Regions from separate parts of the Pantoea sp. LMR881 genome, predicted to be linked through region 2. Evidence: predicted binding sites of a transcription regulator. Region 2 holds the regulator's gene; the other holds the start of a gene.
What was found. The regulator PurR, encoded in region 2, represses purine synthesis genes. The targets are predictions, from matches to a motif close to CANGCAAACGTTTGCNTG.

Region 1 (10,870 bases), 2.8 Mb from region 2:
GTGATAACTGTGCAGATGTTCATGCAGGAACAGCACCGCGATAACTGCGGTAAAGAGGGGCGTCAGATTCATGAAAATGCTGGTAGTGCTGGCTCCCAAACGCTGTACGCCCTGGATCCACAAAAAGGGCGCAATAATGGAGGCAAACAAGCCAGCAAAGGCCACTAGCGGCAGATTGTGCAGGTTTAGCGAGACGTCGGGCGCAGACAGAAAGCCGGGCAGCAACAGCAGCACGCCAAATAAAATCTGCACATACAGGCTGCGCCAGGTGGGCAATGGAATCGACCAGCGTTTCGTCAGCACGCCATACAGCGCATAAGAAACGGAAGCGGCAAACATCATCAGCTCACCTTTGCCGAGGCCGTGACTCAGCAACTGCGGCAGATCTCCCTCACTGACCAGCCACACCAGCCCGGCGAAAGAGATAATGCTGCCCAGCAGGATGCCGACAGTAGGCGCGAGGCGCAGGATCAGGACGCTCAGCAACACGGTAAGCAGCGGAATTAACGCGCCAATAATCCCCATAAACAGGGCGCTTACGCTGTGTGCGGCGTAATAGGCCAGGCTTTGATAAAGCACCATTCCCAGCAGGCCGAGAAGCAGTAAGCGCCACAGATGCGGCGTGATTTGTTGACGTTGGCGCCATACGCCGGGCAGCACAAATGGTGTCAGCACCAGCAACGCCAGCAGCCAGCGATAAAAAGAGATCGCCGCTGGATCAATGGCCCCTGCTGATAATTTGCTGACAATTGAGTTGATCGACCAGATCAACACGGCAACCAGCGGAAAATAAAAAACCATAAGTGTTCTCCAGACAGTAATATGCGCGCAGTGTACGCCTGTCAGGTTTTATTCTTCGATAACTTTTTCATGTCACTTATCTTCCCTGAACCGTCGCTAACCGGTGAACGACACCAGCGCAAGGCATCGCCTCGATGGATATCGTGCACGGTTAGGCTAACGCATGGCTTTGTGCCAAAATAACCGCCTCAAAAGCAACAGACAGGAAAGCCGTGGTGAAGATTCTCGTCGATGAAAATATGCCCTATGCCCGTGAACTGTTCAGCCGTACCGGCGATGTACTGGCGGTGCCGGGACGTCCGTTACCGGAAGCCGAACTGGCTGATACTGATGGCCTGATGGTGCGGTCAGTAACCCAGGTAAACGAAGCGTTATTAGCCGGTAAGCCGGTTAAATTTGTCGGCACCGCAACGGCGGGTACCGATCATATTGACGAAGCCTGGCTGCAACAGGCGGGCATTGCTTTTTCTGCCGCGCCGGGCTGTAACGCCATCGCCGTAGTGGAATACGTATTTTCTGCTCTGCTTTTACTGGCGGAGCGCGATAGCTTCGAACTTCGCGATCGTACCGTGGGCATTGTGGGCGTTGGCAATGTGGGTGGCCGCTTGCAAAAGCGCCTTGAAGCCTGGGGCGTGAAAACGTTGTTATGCGATCCGCCACGTGCCGATCGCGGGGACGAAGAGGATTTTCATTCGCTGGAAGAGTTGGTTAAACAAGCGGATATTCTCACCTTCCATACGCCACTGTTTAAAGATGGCCCCTATAAAAGCTGGCATCTGGCTGACGCGGCGCTGTTAATGGCGCTGAAGCCCAACACCATTTTAATTAACGCCTGTCGCGGCCCGGTGGTTGATAATGCCGCGCTGCTGGAAGTGTTGAAAATGCGTTCAGATCTCAGCGTAGTGCTGGATGTCTGGGAGCCAGAACCGGAGCTGTCGCTGGAACTGCTCGACAGCGTTGATATCGCGACTGCGCACATTGCGGGCTACACGCTGGAAGGCAAGGCGCGCGGCACAACGCAGGTGTTTGAAGCCTGGAGTGCCTTTATCGGACAGCCGCAGCAGGTGCCGCTAAGTGAGCTGCTACCTACACCGGAATTTAGCCACATTACCCTGCATGGCCCACTCGATCAGCCAACACTGAAACGACTGGCGCATCTGGTGTATGATGTGCGCCGCGATGATGCCCCCTTGCGAAAAGTGGCTGCCATTCCCGGTGAATTTGATCGCCTGCGTAAGCAGTATGAAGAGCGACGCGAATGGTCCTCATTACAGGTGGTTTGTGATGAGCGCGCAACGGCTGATTTGCTGAATCAACTTGGTTTTAACGCAATATTTTCCCCAAAATAATCCGCGTTGCAGCAGGGCGGCAAGCGTGTGAATCTCCAGGCGCTTACTTCAGTAAGTGACCGGCGGTGAACACACGCAGCAAACGCCTCTGCGGCGTGGGGTATAAAGGGGGAATAAATCTGAATTCCTGGGCGGTGACATCACCGCCTTCTGTTTTTATGTCATTGTCTGGAGTAAACCAACATGTCTGACGGCTGGAATATTGCGCTACTTGGCGCGACAGGCGCAGTAGGGAACGCTGTACTGGAGCTGCTGGCTGAACGCCAGTTCCCGGTTGGTGAGTTGTATTTGCTGGCGAGTGAAAACAGCGCCGGTGAAACCAAGCGTTATGAGGGACGTTCCGTTCAGGTACAAAACGCAGCGGAGTTTGACTGGTCACACGCGCAGCTGGCATTTTTTGTTGCCGGACGTGACGCATCGGCCCGTTATGCTGAAGAAGCCGCTAATTCAGGTTGTCTGGTGATCGACAGCAGCGAACTGTTTGCTCTGTCGCCGGATGTACCGCTGGTGGTGCCGGACGTTAACGCACATGTACTGGCAGATTACCGTAATCGCAATATCATCAGCGTGGCTGACAGCCTGGTCAGTCAACTGCTCACTGCACTCAAACCTCTCACCGATGCGGCAGGTTTAGGGCGTTTACAGGTCACCAACCTGATTGCCGTCTCTAATCACGGCAAACGCGCAGTTGATGCGCTGGCGGGTGAGAGCGCACGTTTACTCAACGGCGTGCCTGCGGATGAGCATTTCTATGGCCGCCAGCTGGCGTTTAACCTGCTGCCACAGCAGGCTGATGCGGAAGGCAGCGTTGAGAGCGAGCGTCGCCTGGTTGATCAGGTGCGTAAAGTGCTACAGGACGACGGTTTGCCCATCGCGGTCACCAGCGTGCAGGCACCTGTGTTTTACGGTAATGCGCAAATTGTTCACGTTGAGAATTTGCGTCCGCTGTCGGCAGAAGAGGCGCGTGCAGAACTGGCCCTGACCGCGGATATTAACCTGAGCGAAGAGAGTGATGTCCCGACGCCCGTGACGGATGCCTCTGGTCATGGCGAGCTGAGTATTGGTGGCGTGCGTAATGACTACGGTATGCCGGAATTGCTGCAATTCTGGTCTGTAGCCGATAACGTCCGCTTCGGTGGCGCGCTGATGGCAGTGAAAACAGCTGAAAAACTGGTTCAGGAGTACTTCTATTAATGTCCGATAGTCAGATGCAGAAACTGGCGCTCGGCATTGAGTATGACGGCAGCCGCTATTACGGCTGGCAGCGTCAGCAGGAAGTGCGCAGCGTACAGGAAAAGCTGGAGCGGGCGCTGTCAAAAGTCGCGGATCATCCGGTGAGTGTCTTTTGTGCCGGACGTACCGATGCAGGCGTACACGGTACCGGACAGGTGGTGCATTTTGAAACCACCTCACGCCGCGCTGACGGTGCCTGGACACTGGGTGTAAATGCCAATTTGCCCGCTGATATTGCTGTGCGCTGGGTTAAAGCCGTGCCCGATGAATTCCATGCGCGCTTTAGCGCCACGGCACGACGCTATCGCTATGTGATTTACAACCAGCGCCTGCGCCCGGCGATTTTAGGCAGCGGCGTGACGCATTTTTATCATCCCCTGGATGCGGAAAAAATGCAGCGCGCAGCTCAGTGTTTGTTAGGCGAAAACGACTTCACGTCGTTCCGTGCCGTGCAGTGCCAGTCACGAACGCCATGGCGTAACGTCATGCATGTGAATGTGACGCGCCAGGGGCCATATGTGATTGTTGATATCAAGGCTAACGCCTTTGTACATCATATGGTGCGCAATATTGTGGGTAGCCTGATGGAAATTGGTTGCGGCAATCAGCCCGAAACGTGGATGGCAACCTTACTGGCTGCGAAAGATCGCACGCTGGCAGCGGCAACGGCGAAAGCTGAAGGGCTGTATCTGGTGGCGGTGGATTATCCATCCCACTTTGCGTTACCACAGCCGTCGATGGGACCCTTGTTCCTCGCGGATTAATTCACTTAAAGCATGACGGATAAGGGAGCGTTATGGAGTTTATCCATTTTTTGGTCGATTTTATTTTGCACATTGATGTGCATTTAGCCGAGCTGGTGGCGCAGTACGGTATCTGGATTTACGCCATTTTGTTCCTGATCCTGTTCTGCGAAACGGGGTTAGTGGTCACGCCATTTTTACCGGGTGATTCACTGCTGTTCGTTGCGGGTGCGCTGGCGGCATTGCCAGGTAACGATCTCAACGTTCATCTGATGGTCACGCTGCTGGTGATTGCGGCGATTCTGGGCGATGCCGTCAACTACACTATTGGTCGTCTGTTTGGCGAGCGTCTGTTCAGTAACCCGAACTCCAAAATTTTTCGCCGTAGCTATCTCGATAAAACGCATGCGTTTTACGCTCGTCACGGCGGAAAAACCATTATTCTTGCGCGTTTCGTGCCAATTGTGCGCACGTTCGCCCCCTTTGTTGCCGGAATGGGGCACATGTCCTATCGTCATTTTGCGCTGTTCAACGTTACCGGCGCATTAGCATGGGTGCTGCTGTTCTCCTATGCGGGTTACCTGTTTGGTGACTTGCCTGTGGTGCAGGAAAACCTCAAACTGCTGATTGTCGGCATTATCGTGGTCTCAATTTTGCCGGGTGTGATTGAAATCTGGCGTCATCGCCGTCAGGCTAAACAGCACTGACAGCCGTAAACGGTCACGTCGCTCAGGGGTAAGACCAGATTTTTATCCACAGTCTGAACGGGTTGTGGTTTAATGAGCGACATTTCCCGTCTGCTGAGGCTAAATCAGCAGCATCAAGACGACTGGACCAGGTCAGTTTTAACAGAAAGGTCATCAATGAGCTGGATTGAACGCATTCTTAATAAAAGCAATATTACGCCTGCGCGCCGCGCCAACATCCCTGAAGGGGTCTGGACGAAGTGCGACAGTTGTGGCCAGGTACTTTACCGTGCCGAGCTGGAGCGTAATCTTGAAGTCTGCCCGAAGTGCGACCACCACATGCGTATGCATGCCCGTGAGCGCCTCGCGAGTTTTCTCGATCAGGGTACACTGGTAGAGCTGGGCAGCGAGCTGGAACCGAAAGATCTGCTGAAGTTCCGCGACTCGAAGAAGTATAAAGATCGTCTGGTTGCGGCACAAAAAGCAACCGATGAGAAAGATGCGCTGATCGTAATGAAAGGCCAACTTCACGGTATGCCCGTTGTGGCTGCAGCTTTTGAATTTGCCTTTATGGGCGGTTCGATGGGTTCTGTCGTGGGTGCGCGTTTTGTCCGCGCGGTTGAGCAGGCTCTGGAAGAGAACTGCCCGCTGATTTGCTTCTCCGCCAGTGGCGGCGCGCGTATGCAGGAAGCTCTGATGTCGCTGATGCAGATGGCAAAAACCAGCGCAGCATTAGCAAAAATGCAGGAACGCGGTCTGCCTTATATCTCTGTGCTGACTGACCCAACCATGGGTGGCGTCTCTGCCAGCTTTGCGATGCTGGGCGATTTGAACGTCGCGGAACCAAAAGCACTGATCGGTTTCGCCGGGCCGCGTGTTATCGAGCAAACCGTGCGTGAAAAATTGCCACCGGGCTTTCAGCGCAGTGAGTTTTTGATTGAAAAGGGTGCGATTGACATGATCATCCGTCGCCCGGAAATGCGCTATAAACTGGCGAGCCTGCTGGCAAAAATGACGAACCTGCCGGCACCGCTGCATGATGGTGACCAGTCTGCACCAACGACTGAGCCGGAGAGCAACGAGGCCTGACAGGAGATAGAAAGGCGCGCCGGTCGCGCCTTTTACCAATGCACCGTATACCCTTCACAGACCGGGTATAAATTTGCAAAACGGGACATATGGACACTCTTCACCTTCCTCAAGCCACGTCGCCTTTGGCCACGTGGCTTTATTATCTTGAGCACCTTCATACTCAGGCCATAGAACTGGGACTGGATCGTATTCGCCAGGTGGCGCGACGTCTGGATCTGCTGAAGCCTGCGCCTTTCGTTTTCACCGTCGCGGGCACCAATGGCAAAGGCACAACCTGCCGCACCCTGGAAACCTTGCTGATAGCAGCCGGTTATCGCGTGGGCGTTTACAGCTCCCCGCATCTGGTGCGGTATACCGAGCGCGTGCGCGTTCAGGGTCAGGAGCTGAGTGAAGCCCTGCACACTGCCAGCTTTGCAGAAATCGAAGCTGGACGCGGTGATATCTCGCTAACCTATTTTGAATTCGGCACGTTATCGGCCCTGAACCTGTTCCGGCAATCACAACTTGATGTGGTGATTCTGGAAGTCGGCCTCGGCGGTCGTCTGGATGCCACCAATATCGTTGATGCTGATGTGGCGGTCATTACCAGCATCGCGCTGGATCACACCGACTGGCTGGGCCCGGATCGTGAAAGCATTGGCCGCGAAAAAGCAGGCGTGTTTCGCGCAGGCAAACCGGCGATAGTTGGCGAACCTGATATGCCAGACAGTATTGCTGCAGTAGCAAACGAGAAGGGCGCGCAACTGCTACAGCGCGGCCGGGACTGGTCATATCGTCAACAAGCCGAAAGCTGGTCGCTGCGCGATGTGCAGGGCGATCTTAGCGATCTGCCGCTGCCACAGGTGCCTTTGCCGAATGCTGCCACTGCGCTGGTTGCGCTGCGTGCGTCGGGATTAACGGTCAGTGAAGCGCAGATTCGTGCCAACCTGCCGCTGGCGGTTTTACCGGGGCGTTTTCAGACCGTAAGCGAATCACCGCGCGTGATTTTGGATGTGGCACACAATCCACATGCGGCAGCCTATCTGGCGTCGCGTCTTGCGACTTTACCCGCGCAGGGTGCGGTTCATGCCGTGGTAGGCATGCTGCATGATAAAGATATTGCGGGCACCCTGGCGGCATTAGCACCAGAGGTTGATTACTGGTACTGCGCGCCGCTGGAAGGGCCGCGCGGTGCAACCGCTGAACAGTTAATGATGCATTTGCCGCAGGCGCAGGCTTTTGCCGATGTTGACAGCGCATGGCAGCAGGCGCGCCAGCAGGCACAGCCGCAGGACATCGTACTGGTGTGTGGCTCCTTCCACACCGTTGCGCAGGTCATGGAATCGATGGAAACGGAGAAAGAGCGTGGCGAGTAAGTTTCAAAACCGTTTAGTCGGAACCATTATTCTGGTCGCCGTTGGCGTGATTGTGCTGCCAGGGCTGCTGGATGGCAAAAAGAAGCATTATAAAGAAGAGTTCGCCGCTATTCCGCTAGTGCCTAAACCAGACGATCAGCAGGACAGTGAAATGGTGCCGCCGGTGACCCAGTCTCTGCCCGCTCAGCCACCTGAAGGTGCCGGCGCGGCAGTGGATAACAGCAGCGGTAAAGCGAACAGCGTGGCTGAGCATGGCAGTAACAAACCCGCGGATAACAGCGAACCCAGTGTCGTCACGCCGCCGCCAGTTCATCAGCCTGCGCCTGTGCCGCCGGTGAGTCAGCCTAAGCCGAAACCGGTTGAGCAACCCAGGCCAAAACCGCAGCCTAAGCCGGTTGAGCAACCGAAGCCAGTTGAACAGCCTAAACCGGCGGAACAGCCAAAAGCAGCAGAGTCCGCACCAGCTGGTCAGGCTTATGTGGTGCAACTTGGTGCCCTGAAGAACGCCAGCAAGGTCAATGAGATCGTCGCGCAGTTGCGTTTATCGGGCTATCGCGCTTTTACCGTACCGTCTACGCCAGTGCAGGGACAAATTACCCGCATCTATGTTGGCCCTGACGCGTCAAAAGCGAAGCTGCAAAGCTCTGTTTCTGAGCTAAAAAGCCTTTCCGGTTTAGGTGGTGTGGTTAAACCGTACAGCACCCGCTAAAAGATCAATTGATGTTGCCGATAGCAATAACAGGCAGCCTCTTTTTAATCTGGAGATGCCCGGTTAAAGGATTAAAAAAGCATAAGTAAGTTAGTTTTCAAGACGTTAAATTTTTGATAATCCCATGGGCGAGGAAGGGATTTTTTCATCGCCCTTTTTATGGAAACAGAAAAAGAAAACCGCTACGCAAACGTTTTCTTTTTCTGTTAGAATGCGCCCCGAACTGGATGCAGGGGTGCAAATGCGCTGGCGCTGGAAGAGTTCATGATCTGGATTGATTACGTCATTATTGCGGTAGTTGGTTTTTCGGCTCTGGTCAGCCTGATCCGTGGGTTTGTTCGGGAAGCCTTATCTCTTGTTACCTGGGGATGTGCGTTTTTTGTCGCCAGTCATTACTACGCCTACCTTGCAGTCTGGTTTACAGGTTTTGACGACGAACTGGTTCGTAACGGTATCGCTATCGGGGTGCTGTTCGTGGCTACCCTGATTGTGGGAGCGATTGTGAACTACGTTATCGGCTCGCTGGTGGAAAAAACTGGCTTGTCGGGAACCGACCGGGTATTGGGAGTCTGTTTCGGGGCGTTGCGTGGTGTGCTGATTGTAGCTGCTATGCTCTTTTTCCTTGATACATTCACAGGATTTTCGAAAAGTCCGGACTGGCAACAGTCTCAACTCATTCCCCAGTTCAGTTATATAATCAGGTGGTTTTTTGATTACCTGAAAAGCACGTCGAGTTTTTTACCCCGGTGACGCTACCGGGAGTGCGGCTTAATGAGGAAATGACAACATGTGCGGTATTGTCGGTATCACCGGTTTCATGCCGGTAAACCAGTCGATCTATGACGCGTTAACGGTGCTTCAGCACCGCGGGCAGGATGCCGCAGGCATTTGTACTATTGATGCGCTGAATTGCTTCCGCCTGCGTAAGGCAAATGGCCTGGTCAGCGACGTTTTCGAAGCACGCCACATGCAGCGTTTGCAGGGCAATATGGGCATCGGTCACGCACGTTATCCAACGGCGGGCAGCTCCAGCGCCTCTGAAGCGCAGCCCTTCTATGTAAACTCGCCGTACGGTATTACTCTGGCGCACAACGGTAACCTGACCAACGCGCACGAACTGCGTAAAAAGCTGTTCGAAAAAGGCCGTCGCCATGTTAACACCACTTCAGACTCTGAGATTCTGCTGAATATTTTCGCGCAGGAGCTGGATCGTTTTCAGCACTATCCGCTGGAAGCTGACAATATCTTTGCCGCCGTGGCCGCAGTACATCAGCAGGTGCGTGGTGCGTATGCGGTTGTGTCGATGATTATCGGTCACGGCATGGTTGCGTTTCGCGATCCGAACGGTATTCGCCCGCTGGTGCTGGGCAAGCGAGTTATCGCTGATGGCCGCACCGAATACATGGTGGCCTCTGAAAGCGTGGCGCTGGATACGCTGGGCTTTGAATTTATCCGTGACGTTGCACCGGGTGAAGCGGTTTATATTACTGAGCAGGGCCAGCTTTCTACCCGCCAGTGTGCCGAAAACCCGAAAAGCAATCCGTGCCTGTTCGAATACGTCTATTTTGCACGTCCGGACTCTTTCCTCGATAAAATTTCTGTCTACAGTGCACGTGTGCGTATGGGCACCAAACTGGGCGAAAAAATTGCCCGCGAGTGGGAAGATCTGGATATTGATGTTGTTATCCCGATTCCAGAAACTTCAACTGATATCGCGCTGGAAATTGCCCGTATTCTGGATAAACCGTATCGCCAGGGTTTTGTGAAAAACCGTTATGTGGGCCGTACCTTTATCATGCCGGGTCAGCAGTTACGTCGCAGCGCAGTGCGCCGCAAACTGAACGCTAACCGCGCTGAGTTTCGTGATAAAAACGTCCTGCTGGTTGATGACTCTATTGTGCGTGGCACCACCTCAGAGCAAATCATTGAGATGGCGCGTGAAGCGGGTGCAAAACGTGTTTACCTGGCATCAGCGGCACCAGAAATCCGTTTCCCGAATGTGTACGGCATTGATATGCCAAGCGCAACTGAACTGATTGCTCACGGTCGTGAAGTGGATGAAATTTGTCAGCTGATCAAAGCCGATGCACTGATTTTCCAGGACCTGAACGATCTTATCGAAGCAGTACGTGAAGAGAACCCAGACATTACCCAGTTTGAATGCTCGGTATTTAACGGGGTTTACGTCACCAAAGATGTTGACCAGCGTTATCTGGAATATCTCGAATCCTTGCGTAATGACGACGCAAAAGCGATTGCGCGTCAAAATGAGGTCGAGAACCTCGAACTGCACAACGAAGGCTGAGACTTTGTGTTAAGCCAGTAAACCGTACCGGCAGTGAAAAAAGGCGAGAGCAATCTCGCCTTTTTCTATTTTATGCAGCCGCGTTATGATGGCCCACTTTGAGACAGCAAGGCTGAATTATGAAACGACTCATCATTGGCATTTCTGGTGCCAGCGGCGTGATCTACGGCGTGCGCATGCTGCAGGTTTTACAGCAGGTGGAAGAGGTGGAAACACACCTGGTGATGAGCCAGGCGGCGCGTCAGACGCTGGGGCTGGAAACCGATTACAGCTTACGGAATGTGCAGGCATTAGCGGATGTGGTGCACGATGTGCGCGATATTGCGGCAACGATTTCCTCTGGCTCCTTTAAAACTCTCGGCATGGCCATTCTGCCGTGCTCAATGAAAACCCTGTCGGGTATTGTGCACAGCTACAGCGATTCTTTATTAACACGTGCCGCCGATGTGGTATTGAAAGAGCAGCGCAAGCTGGTGCTTTGTGTACGTGAAACACCGCTACATCTGGGCCATTTACGCATGATGACTACTGCTGCTGAGCTTGGGGCCATTATCATGCCACCGGTTCCTGCCTTCTATCATCGTCCACAAAACATTG
Region 2 (10,870 bases):
GGTTTGCACTGGAAGTGGTGGATGCGGTGATTGCTAACTGGTCAGCCGATCGTATTGGTATTCGGGTATCACCGGTTGGCAGTTTCCAGAACCTGGACAACGGCCCGGACGAGGAAGAAGCGGCGCTGTGGTACATTGGCGAACTGGCAAAACGCAATATCGCCTATCTGCACTTATCCGAACCAGACTGGGCTGGCGGCACGCCTTACACGGATACCTTCCGTGAAAAAGTGCGTGAACTGTTCCCGAATACGATTATCGGTGCTGGTGCGTATACGGTAGAAAAAGCAGATGATCTTATCGCCCGTGGGCTGATCGATGCTGTGGCTTTTGGTCGCGATTACATTGCTAACCCGGATCTGGTTGAACGTTTACAGCAAGATGCTCCGCTCAATCCACAACGTCCGGAAAGCTTCTACGGCGGCGGCGCTGAAGGCTACACGGATTACCCAACGCTGTCGTGATTAAACTGCCGTAACGACTTGTTACGGCAGCGGTTATTTTTCTGTGCTGTTCATCGCTATACTTAGCGTTTAAGCCATTTTTCTAATAAAGAGGATGTTATGCGTTTACTTCACACCATGCTTCGCGTTGGCGATTTGCAACGTTCAATCGATTTTTATACTCGCGTGCTGGGCATGCGTTTACTGCGCCAGAGCGAAAACGCTGAATACAAATATACTCTGGCGTTTGTAGGCTATACCGAAGAGAGCGAAGGCGCTGTTATTGAACTGACCTATAACTGGGGTGTTGATAGCTACGATCTGGGCAACGCTTACGGTCACATCGCACTGGGCGTAGATGATGTTGCCGCCGCGTGTGAACGCATCCGCAACGATGGCGGAAAAGTGACACGCGAAGCGGGTCCGGTAAAAGGCGGTTCCACCATTATCGCTTTTGTAGAAGATCCGGATGGCTACAAAATCGAACTGATTGAAAACAAACACGCCGGTCACGGCCTGGGCAACTAAGCCTGCCCTGTTCAGCCTGCTGCGCGGCGGCAGGCTGAAGCATTAACCCATTCCTGTTGGACCTGCTGCACCCAACGCTGTTTTTTGCCATAATGCGCGCTGCCCTTTTTCTGCAATGAGATCCTGATGTCTGAATCGAATTCCCTAAACGCGCTCAATCAACGCTTCCGTGGCTTTTATCCTGTCGTGATCGATGTTGAAACCGCAGGCTTCAACGCAAAAACCGATGCGCTGCTGGAGATTGCCGCGACCACGCTGAAAATGGATGAAGAGGGCTGGCTGCACCTTGACCAGACACTGCATTTCCACGTTGAACCTTTTGTTGGGTCGCTGTTGCACCCAGAAGCGTTAGCGTTTACCGGTATCGATCCCAGCAATCCTTTACGCGGTGCCGTTAGCGAATATGAAGCACTGCATGCCATTTTCAAAATGGTGCGTAAAGGTATCAAAGATACGGGCTGTAATCGCGCCATTATGGTGGCCCACAACGCGACCTTTGATCTCAACTTTATGACCGCGGCGGCAGAACGTGCCAGCCTGAAACGGAATCCTTTTCACCCTTTTGCCACCTTTGATACGGCAGCACTCAGCGGATTAGTATTGGGGCAGACGGTATTGGCGAAAGCCTGTAAAGCAGCAGGCATGGATTTTGACAGTACCCAGGCGCATTCCGCACTTTATGATACTCAGCAGACTGCAATTCTGTTTTGTGAGCTGGTGAACCGTTGGAAACGCCTCGGTGGCTGGCCGTTGCCCTTTGCAGAGGATGATACCGCAGCGCAACCCACCGAATAAAAGCAAAAAAAGGCCGACATTTGTCGGCCTTTTCTTATTCCGCTTCTTTAAACTTCTCAGCGGTTTCTTTGATCAGCGACTGCAATTCGCCACGCTGGAACATCTCCACGATGATGTCACAACCACCAACCAACTCACCATCAATCCACAACTGCGGGAAGGTTGGCCAGTTAGCGTACTTCGGCAGTTCTGCACGAATATCAGGATTCTGCAGAATATCCACGTAAGCAAAACGCTCACCACAGGCCGACAGTGCCTGTACCGCCTGGGCAGAGAAACCGCAGCTTGGCAGTTTCGGCGAACCTTTCATGTACAGCAGGATCGGGTTTTCTGCGATCTGGCGCTGAATTTTTTCTACAGTACTCATAATTGCCTTCCTTAATTCGTTACTTCGTGTTTGTTTATTGTAGCGACTTCACCCTCGGACTCAAAATGAGAATTTGTTGCCCTGGGGTTAAATCGCCATGTTTGTTAAGTCATTTTAAGACGAACCCCCCATCGCGGTTTTAACCGCGATAAAAGCATTAATAATTTGCAATAATTCCGCTGATATAAAGTGCTGAAATTGCTCATTTTCAGCTCAAATGTCAGCCATTAACAGATTAAAAGAAAAAGGACTTACTTTTTTAAAAAAAAACTGGACTAGAATGGCCCCGGCACTGATCCTTGATCAGATTTTTCCAACTCTGTCAGGCGTATTTCTAAGCTGACAGCTCAACCTGTAACCGGACTATGCGTTTACTGATTACGCTTTTCATCCTGGCATTTGCCCAGCTGTTCTTTAACGTGGCTTCTGCTTCACCGCAGGCACCGGTTAATGCCAGTTCGCATAAAGCGGAGACAAAAAGTGCACGTGAAGATGAACGACGCAAGCGACGTCCGGTAAAAGCATCGGTAAAAAAATCACGCCAGGCCACAACGCAGAAACTCAAACTAAAAAAGCAAAACACGTTGGGGTTGCACAACCGACGTCCGCTAAAAAACGCACGCCTAAAACAGCTAAAAAGCGTTACGGCCATCAGCGTTCATCTGACATTGTGGCGGCTAAAAGCAACGCTATCAGCACCATCAAAATGAGTAAGGCTCACCGGCAGCGTTATCAAAAAGCGCGTGAAACCGCGATGGCAAAGCTGATGGGGCAATTGGGTAAACCTTATCAGTGGGGCGGTACCTCGCCTCATACCGGTTTTGATTGCAGTGGATTAGTCTGGTACGCCTACAAAGATTTGCTGAAATTTAAAATCCCACGCACCGCCAATGAAATGTATCATTTGCGTGATGCAGCGCCGGTTAAACGCGAATCCCTGGAAAAAGGCGATTTGGTTTTTTCCGTATTAATGGCCGCGGCACCGCCGATCATGTGGGTGTTTACCTCGGAAATGGCAAATTTATTCAATCGCCACGGACCGGCAAAGATATTCAGATCAGCGCCCTTGGCGAGGATTACTGGCAACGACATTATATCGGTGCGCGGCGTATGATGACGCCAAAAACGATTCGTTAACGTCAGATCAAAAAAGCCGGGAACTGTCCCGGCTTTTTTATTAATGCAGAATCGCGGTAAAGCTAAACACCACAATCATCAGCAGCGCCGCGCCCGTGGTCGCCAGCGCCAGTTTCAGATCGGTACTCATCTCGTTCTCCTTAGTCACACAGTTTGTAGGGATAAGGCATTTTCCCATACGACCCGGTAAAAATCTCGTTTTATCCGCTCAGCCTTGTTAGAATCCAGCCTTTGTTGCGCAACGCGCGCAACGTCGGTTCCGTTCGCAGTCTTCTTTTGGCGTAATTAACCCGCCCAGACGCCTTTTTACCGGCAAAATTACTGCATATTTGCGGGCAAAACCCTTAGCAGACGCAAACGTTTAACATTATGCTTATCAGCGAGTTGCGATAAGTCCGGGAGTCCTTTTTCATGGCAACAATTAAAGATGTGGCGAAACGTGCTGGCGTTTCTACAACGACCGTCTCTCACGTCATCAATAAAACGCGTTTTGTGGCGGAAGAAACGCGCAATGCAGTCTGGCAAGCCATTCAGGAACTGCATTATTCACCCAGCGCGGTTGCCCGCAGTCTGAAGGTGAATCACACCAAAACGCTGGGATTACTGGCGACCTCCAGCGAAGCGCCTTATTTTGCTGAAATTATTGAAGCGGTGGAAAACCATTGTTTCGACAAGGGTTACACGCTGATTTTAGGTAACGCGCACAACGATCTACAAAAACAGCGTGCTTATCTCTCGATGATGGCGCAAAAGCGCGTCGACGGGCTGTTGGTGATGTGCTCAGAGTATCCTGATGATCTGCTAAAAATGCTGGAAGAGAACCGCAACATCCCTATGGTGGTGATGGACTGGGGCGAATCTCGCGCCGATTTTACCGATACCGTTCTGGATAACGCCTTTCAGGGTGGCTATCTTGCCGGCCGCTATCTGATAGAGCGCGGACATCGCGATATCGGTGCAATTCCTGGCCAGCTGGAACGTAACACCGGAGGCGGCCGCCATGCCGGTTTTTTGAAAGCGTTAGAAGAAGCAGGTATTCAGCCCCGCGCAGAGTGGATTGTACAGGGTGATTTTGAGCCAGACTCAGGTTATCAGGCAATGCAGCAAATTCTGTCGCAAAAACAGCGGCCTACTGCGGTATTTTGCGGCGGCGACATTATGGCGATGGGCGCGATCTGTGCGGCTGATGAGATGGGTTTGCGCGTACCACAGGATATTTCCGTCATTGGCTATGATAATGTGCGCAACGCACGCTATTTCACGCCGGCTCTCACCACGGTGCATCAGCCGAAAGCTCAGCTTGGCGAAAAGGCGCTGGAGATGCTGCTGGATCGTATTACCAGCAAGCGTGAAGAGTCACAAACTATTGAGGTCCATCCAACCTTAATTGAACGTCGCTCAGTGGGTTATGGCCCTTTCCGCGACTATCGCCGCTAAACTTCGCTTAACCACTCTTGATTAAGCGTTTGCGCATCACCCAGGTAATTGAGCAACCAGCCCAGCGCCGGTGATGCGCGATCTTCAGCCCAGCTGACGCAGCAAGGGCTTTCCGGAAAAGCGACTGGCAGCGTCAACTCCACTAACTCGCCTGCATCAAGCAGCGGATGTGCCAGATGGCCCGGCATCATTGCCACACACAATCCTCCCAGCACACAATCCAGCCCGGTTTGCCAGTCCGGCACCACCAGCCGACGCTGATTATCTAACGTCCAGGTCATGCGGCGTGGCAAAGCCCGTGAGGTATCTTCCAGCACCAGTGAAGGCCAGCGCCGTAGCGTGTCATCATCGAGCTGGCTTTCCTGTGTCAATGGATGGTTATGCCTCACCACGCAACGCCAGTTCAGCGCCCCCATATCCTGAAAGGCAAAACGCCCTCCCACCGGAATGGCCTGCGTTGCACCGATCGCCACATCGACACGCCCGTCAGCCAGCGCATCCCAGACACCATTAAAAACTTCATAGCTAATGTGTAATTCCATGTCCGGGAAGTGGCGATAAAAATCTTTACCAGCTGTCGCGTGCGTTCAGGTTTGACAATGCAGTCAACTGCAATGCTCAACTGACCGCGCCAGCCATTGGCCAGCTGCTGGCATTGCCGTCGGGTAGCCAGCATTTTTTTGATGACGCTCCGCCCTTCACGTACAAAATGCTCACCCGCCGGGGTTAAAACTACTTCACGATGCTGGCGTTCAAATAAGGGCACCGCCAGCCAGGTTTCAAGCTGACGCACGGTATAACTAATAGCAGAAGGCACACGATGCAGCTCCTGCGCAGCGGCGCTAAAACTTCCGCCTCTGGCCACGGCATCAACCACTTCTAACGCATATTCTGACCACATAATCTGCCTGCAAAAAATTTAACAGCAATCGGCAAATATTAGCGTTTCACAGCACGAAGTGCACCTTTTACACTCTGCCGCGTTCATTGCTTAAAAATGAGAACCTAATGTTAACCAATAAAACATTCATGCCTTATCTTGCCCTGCTCAGTATGTTGGGCTTTTTAGCCACAGACATGTACTTGCCTGCCTTTGGTGCGATGCAGCAAACCTTTAATACGACACCCGGCATCATCAGCGCCAGTATGAGTCTGTTCCTCGCGGGGTTTGCCTGTGCGCAACTTTTCTGGGGACCGCTGTCCGATCGTATCGGTCGTAAACCTGTACTGCTGGCGGGCCTGGGATTATTTGCTCTCGGTTGCGCCGGGATGTTATGGGTAAACAACAGTGTATTGATGCTGCTGCTGCGTTTCATTCAGGCTGTTGGGGTGTGTGCTGCTGCAGTAAGCTGGCAGGCTTTGGTTGTCGATCGTTATTCACCGTCTCAGGCCAATAAAGTTTTTGCAACCATTATGCCGTTAGTCGCGCTGTCGCCAGCGTTAGCGCCGCTGGTCGGTGCCTGGCTGATCAGCCATTTCCACTGGCGTTCAATTTTTTTGCTTCTGACTGCTGTCGCCCTGATGCTGATCCTCGTGACATTGCGTTTACCGACAGTGCATAAAACGGTGGATGGAAAAACTAAACAGCCTGGTTTTATTACCCTGTTACGTTCGTCAGTCTACAGCGGCAACGTCTTGATCTATTCCGCTTGCTCTGCCAGCTTTTTTGCCTGGCTTACCGGCTCGCCGTTTATTCTGGCTGCTATAGGCTTAACGCCAGCGGATATTGGCCTTAGCTATATTCCGCAGACTCTTGCGTTTTTACTTGGTGGGTTTGGCTGCCGCGCCCTGCTCAACCGACTGAACGGTAAACAACTTTTGCCCGGGCTGCTGGCGCTTTACAGCCTGAGTATTCTGGCGCTGTTTGCCGTTTCGCTGGCCGGAATGAATAATTTGCTCGCGTTATTGTTGCCGTTTTGCGGCATGGCGTTAGCGAACGGGGCTATTTATCCCATCGTGGTCTCCAGCGCCCTGCTGCCTTTTCCTCACGCCACCGGTAAAGCCGCGGCGCTGCAAAATACCCTACAGTTAGGTTTATGCTTTATTGCCAGCCTGGCGGTCTCTGCAGGACTTCAGCATGCGCTTATTACCACCACGCTTATTATGGCGCTGACCATTTTGCTGGCATTACTGGGCTATCGCCTGCAGCGTTATTCTGGCGCACAAACTGACATTGCCTCCTCCAAAACTGCCTGCCAGGATAATTAATAAGACGGCATTGTTTTTAGTTAGCACCCTAACAATAAGCCGTTGAATATTGACCCGCGTGAGAATATACTCATTCGGGTCAATAAATCTGCACCAAATCAACAAGATAATAGCAGGAAATTTTTGGCGACCTTGTCGCTGGGATGGTGTCTGCACGATGTACGTTATCGTTGTGTCAGACTGAAATTGTTCCGTTTCAATCCTCTGTAATACGTCGGATATCTGGCGCACGGGCCATTCCGTGACTTTTCTCACAACCCTGGAGAAATTGACTATTCTTTTTCTCAGGTTCAGGTCGGACAGGTGATGGAGAAGCTATGAGTTCATCGTGTATAGAAGAAGTGAGCCTTGAACAAAACCATTGGTATCGTATCGTTCATGAATTGGTGGAACAGGCTGATATCGAAATCAACGGCTCTCGCCCTGGGATATTCAGGTAAATAACCCTGAATTTTTCAAACGTGTCTTACAGGAAGGTTCGCTCGGCTTGGGTGAAAGCTATATGGACGGTTGGTGGGAATGCGAGCGGCTGGATATGTTTTTCCACCGCGTGCTTAAACATAAACTCGACCAAAAGCTGCCACACCATTTCAAAGATACGTTGCGTATCGCTGCCGCTCGCCTGACTAATCTACAGTCCAGGAAGCGTGCCTGGATCGTCGGTAAAGAGCATTATGATCTGGGAAACGATTTGTTTTCACTGATGCTCGATCCTTACATGCAATATTCCTGCGGTTACTGGAAAGAGGCCTCCACGTTAGCGGAAGCGCAGGAAGCCAAATTAGATATGATTTGTCGCAAATTGCAGCTGGAACCCGGTATGTCGCTTTTAGATATCGGTTGTGGCTGGGGGGACTGGCCGCCTATGCGGCACGGCATTATGGCGTCGCGGTTCATGGTGTTACCATTTCAGCCGAACAGCAGAAAATGGCACAGCACCGCTGTGAAGGTTTAGACGTTACTATTCTGCTGCAGGATTATCGTGACCTTAATCAGCAATTTGATCGTATTGTGTCTGTCGGTATGTTTGAACACGTTGGCCCCAAAAATTACGCGACCTATTTCGATGTCGCTGATCGTAATTTAACGCCAGACGGGTTATTTCTGTTACATACTATTGGCGCAATCAAGACGAATATGAATGTTGATCCCTGGATCGACAAATATATTTTCCCTAATGGCTGTTTACCTTCCGTTCGTCATATTGCTGATGCCAGCGAGCCACATTTCATTCTTGAAGACTGGCATAATTTTGGCGCGGATTATGACACGACATTAATGGCCTGGTATGAACGCTTTTTGCAGGCATGGCCGCAACTGGAAGGTAACTATGGTGAACGCTTCAGGCGTATGTTCTCCTATTATCTCAACGCCTGTGCAGGCGCGTTCCGCGCACGGGATATTCAGTTATGGCAAGTGGTGTTTAGTCGCGGTGTTGAAGGCGGATTACGCGTCGCGCGTTAAGTAAGATAATAAACAATAAAGGCGCATAAGCGCCTTTTTAATTTGTCAGCGTTATTCCTGATGAGGCTGTTCCGCTAATGCTTTCAGGGCGGCGGCATCACGTTGCGCCAGTACGCGCTCCACCGTCTCGACTATTGCCTGAGTGTGGGGGTCGATTTCAATATTAACGCGATCACCAAAGCTTTTTGCGCCTAGCGTAGTGCGCTCTAACGTTTCAGGAATCAGGTAAACGCAAAATTTAGTTTTCATCACATCGCCAACGGTCAGGCTAATACCGTCAATGCCAACAAACCCTTTGTGCAGAATATATTTCATCTGCAAAGGATCCTGAATTTTAAACCACACTTCCCGATTATTTTCTGACTGAATAATTTTGCAGATTTCAGCGGTGGTCATAATATGACCTGACATTAAATGCCCACCGATCTCATCGCTGAACTTCGCTGCGCGCTCAATATTGACTACGTCACCCTGTTTTAAATCGCCGAGGTTGGTCACGCGTAACGTCTCTTTAATAAGGTCAAAACTTACTAAATCGCCGTCAATGGCCGTCACGGTCAGACAGCAGCCGTTGTGCGCTACCGATGCGCCTAACGCTAAGCCCGGCAGTAATTCTGGCGGGAGTCTGACAATATGAGTGCGGAACAGCTCTTTTTCTTCAATGGACACAATTTCTGCGGTGCCCTGCACAATACCGGTAAACATAGTCGTTGCCTCTGCGAAGTTTACGCTAGTTTATCACAGCTAAAGCAAGCTGTTAGGTTTCAGGCGTGTCCGGCTCTTTACAGCCCGAGAAACCGCATTGTGTGACAAAGATTGGAGAAACTTATTACGCCAGTTACACTAGGTCGCGCTCTTCTTTGGGGCTTATTCGCTCTCTTGTTTAACTATTAAGTCAGGTGCTTACGTGCAGAAGTATTTAACAGAAGCGCGTCAATTGCTGGCCCTTGCGATTCCTGTCATCCTGGCTCAGGTGGCTCAAACCGCAATGGGATTTGTGGATACCATTATGGCCGGCGCGGTGAGCGCCACGGATATGGCCGCCGTTGCTGTCGGCACGTCTGTTTGGCTTCCGGCCATTCTGTTTGGTCATGGTCTTCTTCTTGCATTGACGCCCACCGTTGCGCAACTCAACGGTTCAGGCCGCCGCGAACGTATCGCTGAGCAAATTCGTCAGGGTTACTGGCTGGCATCTTTCGTGGCTATTTTTATTATGCTCGTGCTATGGAATGCCGGCTATTTGATCCGGGCAATGCACGATATCGATCCGCTTTTAGCACAAAAAGCGGAGGGATATCTTCATGCCTTGCTGTTTGGCGCACCGGGATATCTGTTTTTTCAGGTGATGCGTAATCAGTGCGAAGGCTTATCAAAGACCAAACCGGGTATGGTGTTGGGCTTCATCGGCTTAATGGTGAATATCCCGCTTAACTATATCTTTATTTATGGACACTTCGGCATGCCCGCTCTGGGCGGCGTCGGTTGCGGCGTTGCGACAGCCTCCGTTTACTGGGTGATGTTTCTCTGTATGCGCTTCTGGGTACGCCGTATGGGCAGTATGCGAGATATTCGCATGGCGAGCCGCTGGTCATCCCCTTCATGGCCTGTGCTGCGCCGTTTAGTTACGCTGGGCTTGCCCGTGGCGCTGGCCCTGTTTTTTGAAGTTACGCTGTTTGCTGTGGTTGCCCTGCTGGTCTCCCCGCTCGGTATCGTTGATGTTGCCGGACACCAGATCGCACTTAACTTCAGCTCTCTGATGTTTGTCATACCCCTGTCGATTGGCGTCGCTACGACGATCCGCGTGGGACATCGACTGGGCGAAGGCTCTGTTGAACAGGCGTGTGTTTCAGCATGGGCCGCGCAGGGCGTCGGGATAAGCATGGCCGCCGTGACGGCAATTTTCACCGTCACCTTTCGGCATGAAATCGCGCTGCTGTATAACGATAACCCTGAGGTCGTCACGCTTGCAGCGCAACTGATGTTTCTGGCAGCCATTTATCAATTCTCTGATTCTATTCAGGTGATTGGCAGCGGCATTTTGCGTGGCTATAAAGATACGCGTTCCATCTTCTTTATCACGTTTATTGCTTACTGGCTGCTGGGTTTGCCCACCGGTTATATTTTAGGCTTAACCAACTGGGTTGTTGCACCATTGGGTCCGGCTGGTTTTTGGTGCGGATTTATTATCGGCCTGACTTCGGCCGCGATAATGATGCTATGGCGTATTCGCCGGTTGCAGCAACTGCCCGCGCAGGTGATTTTGACACGTGCGGCGCGCTAAGTGGTTGAACGGGCCTGAAAAGGCCCGTAACGGCTAAAAAACGGCGCATAGCGCAGTTGCTCAGCAGTCATTACGAAAAAAGCATTTTTCCCCTTGCCAGTCTCTCAGGCTGCCGTTAATATTCGTCCCCGCTGTCGCCCTGACAGCGTGTTGCGCTCTTAGCTCAGTTGGTTAGAGCACCACCTTGACATGGTGGGGGTCGATGGTTCG

Region 1: a site for PurR is predicted at 8,152-8,169, ahead of cvpA (colicin V production protein). Genes of this name have one in related genera too.

Annotation. Positions count from the first base shown of each region.
Region 1 covers NZ_JAPVOK010000002.1:3,453,285-3,464,154, forward strand. The annotation lists gene O3W44_RS18155 (DMT family transporter) at 1-801, opposite strand, end outside; gene pdxB (4-phosphoerythronate dehydrogenase PdxB) at 1,017-2,150, shown strand; gene O3W44_RS18165 (aspartate-semialdehyde dehydrogenase) at 2,334-3,344, shown strand; gene truA (tRNA pseudouridine(38-40) synthase TruA) at 3,344-4,147, shown strand; gene O3W44_RS18175 (DedA family protein) at 4,180-4,833, shown strand; gene accD (acetyl-CoA carboxylase, carboxyltransferase subunit beta) at 4,990-5,901, shown strand; gene folC (bifunctional tetrahydrofolate synthase/dihydrofolate synthase) at 5,991-7,259, shown strand; gene dedD (cell division protein DedD) at 7,249-7,968, shown strand; gene cvpA (colicin V production protein) at 8,233-8,718, shown strand; gene purF (amidophosphoribosyltransferase) at 8,756-10,273, shown strand; gene O3W44_RS18205 (UbiX family flavin prenyltransferase) at 10,393-10,870, shown strand, end outside.
Region 2 covers NZ_JAPVOK010000002.1:657,866-668,735, forward strand. The annotation lists gene O3W44_RS04865 (alkene reductase) at 1-464, shown strand, start outside; gene gloA (lactoylglutathione lyase) at 564-971, shown strand; gene rnt (ribonuclease T) at 1,098-1,766, shown strand; gene O3W44_RS04880 (Grx4 family monothiol glutaredoxin) at 1,801-2,136, opposite strand; partial or broken gene O3W44_RS04885 (C40 family peptidase) at 2,499-3,270, shown strand; gene cydH (cytochrome bd-I oxidase subunit CydH) at 3,311-3,400, opposite strand; gene purR (HTH-type transcriptional repressor PurR) at 3,682-4,707, shown strand; partial or broken gene punR (DNA-binding transcriptional activator PunR) at 4,704-5,608, opposite strand; gene punC (purine nucleoside transporter PunC) at 5,716-6,915, shown strand; partial or broken gene cfa (cyclopropane fatty acyl phospholipid synthase) at 7,233-8,379, shown strand; gene O3W44_RS04915 (riboflavin synthase subunit alpha) at 8,431-9,084, opposite strand; gene O3W44_RS04920 (MATE family efflux transporter) at 9,287-10,660, shown strand; tRNA gene O3W44_RS04925 (tRNA-Val) at 10,813-10,870, shown strand, end outside.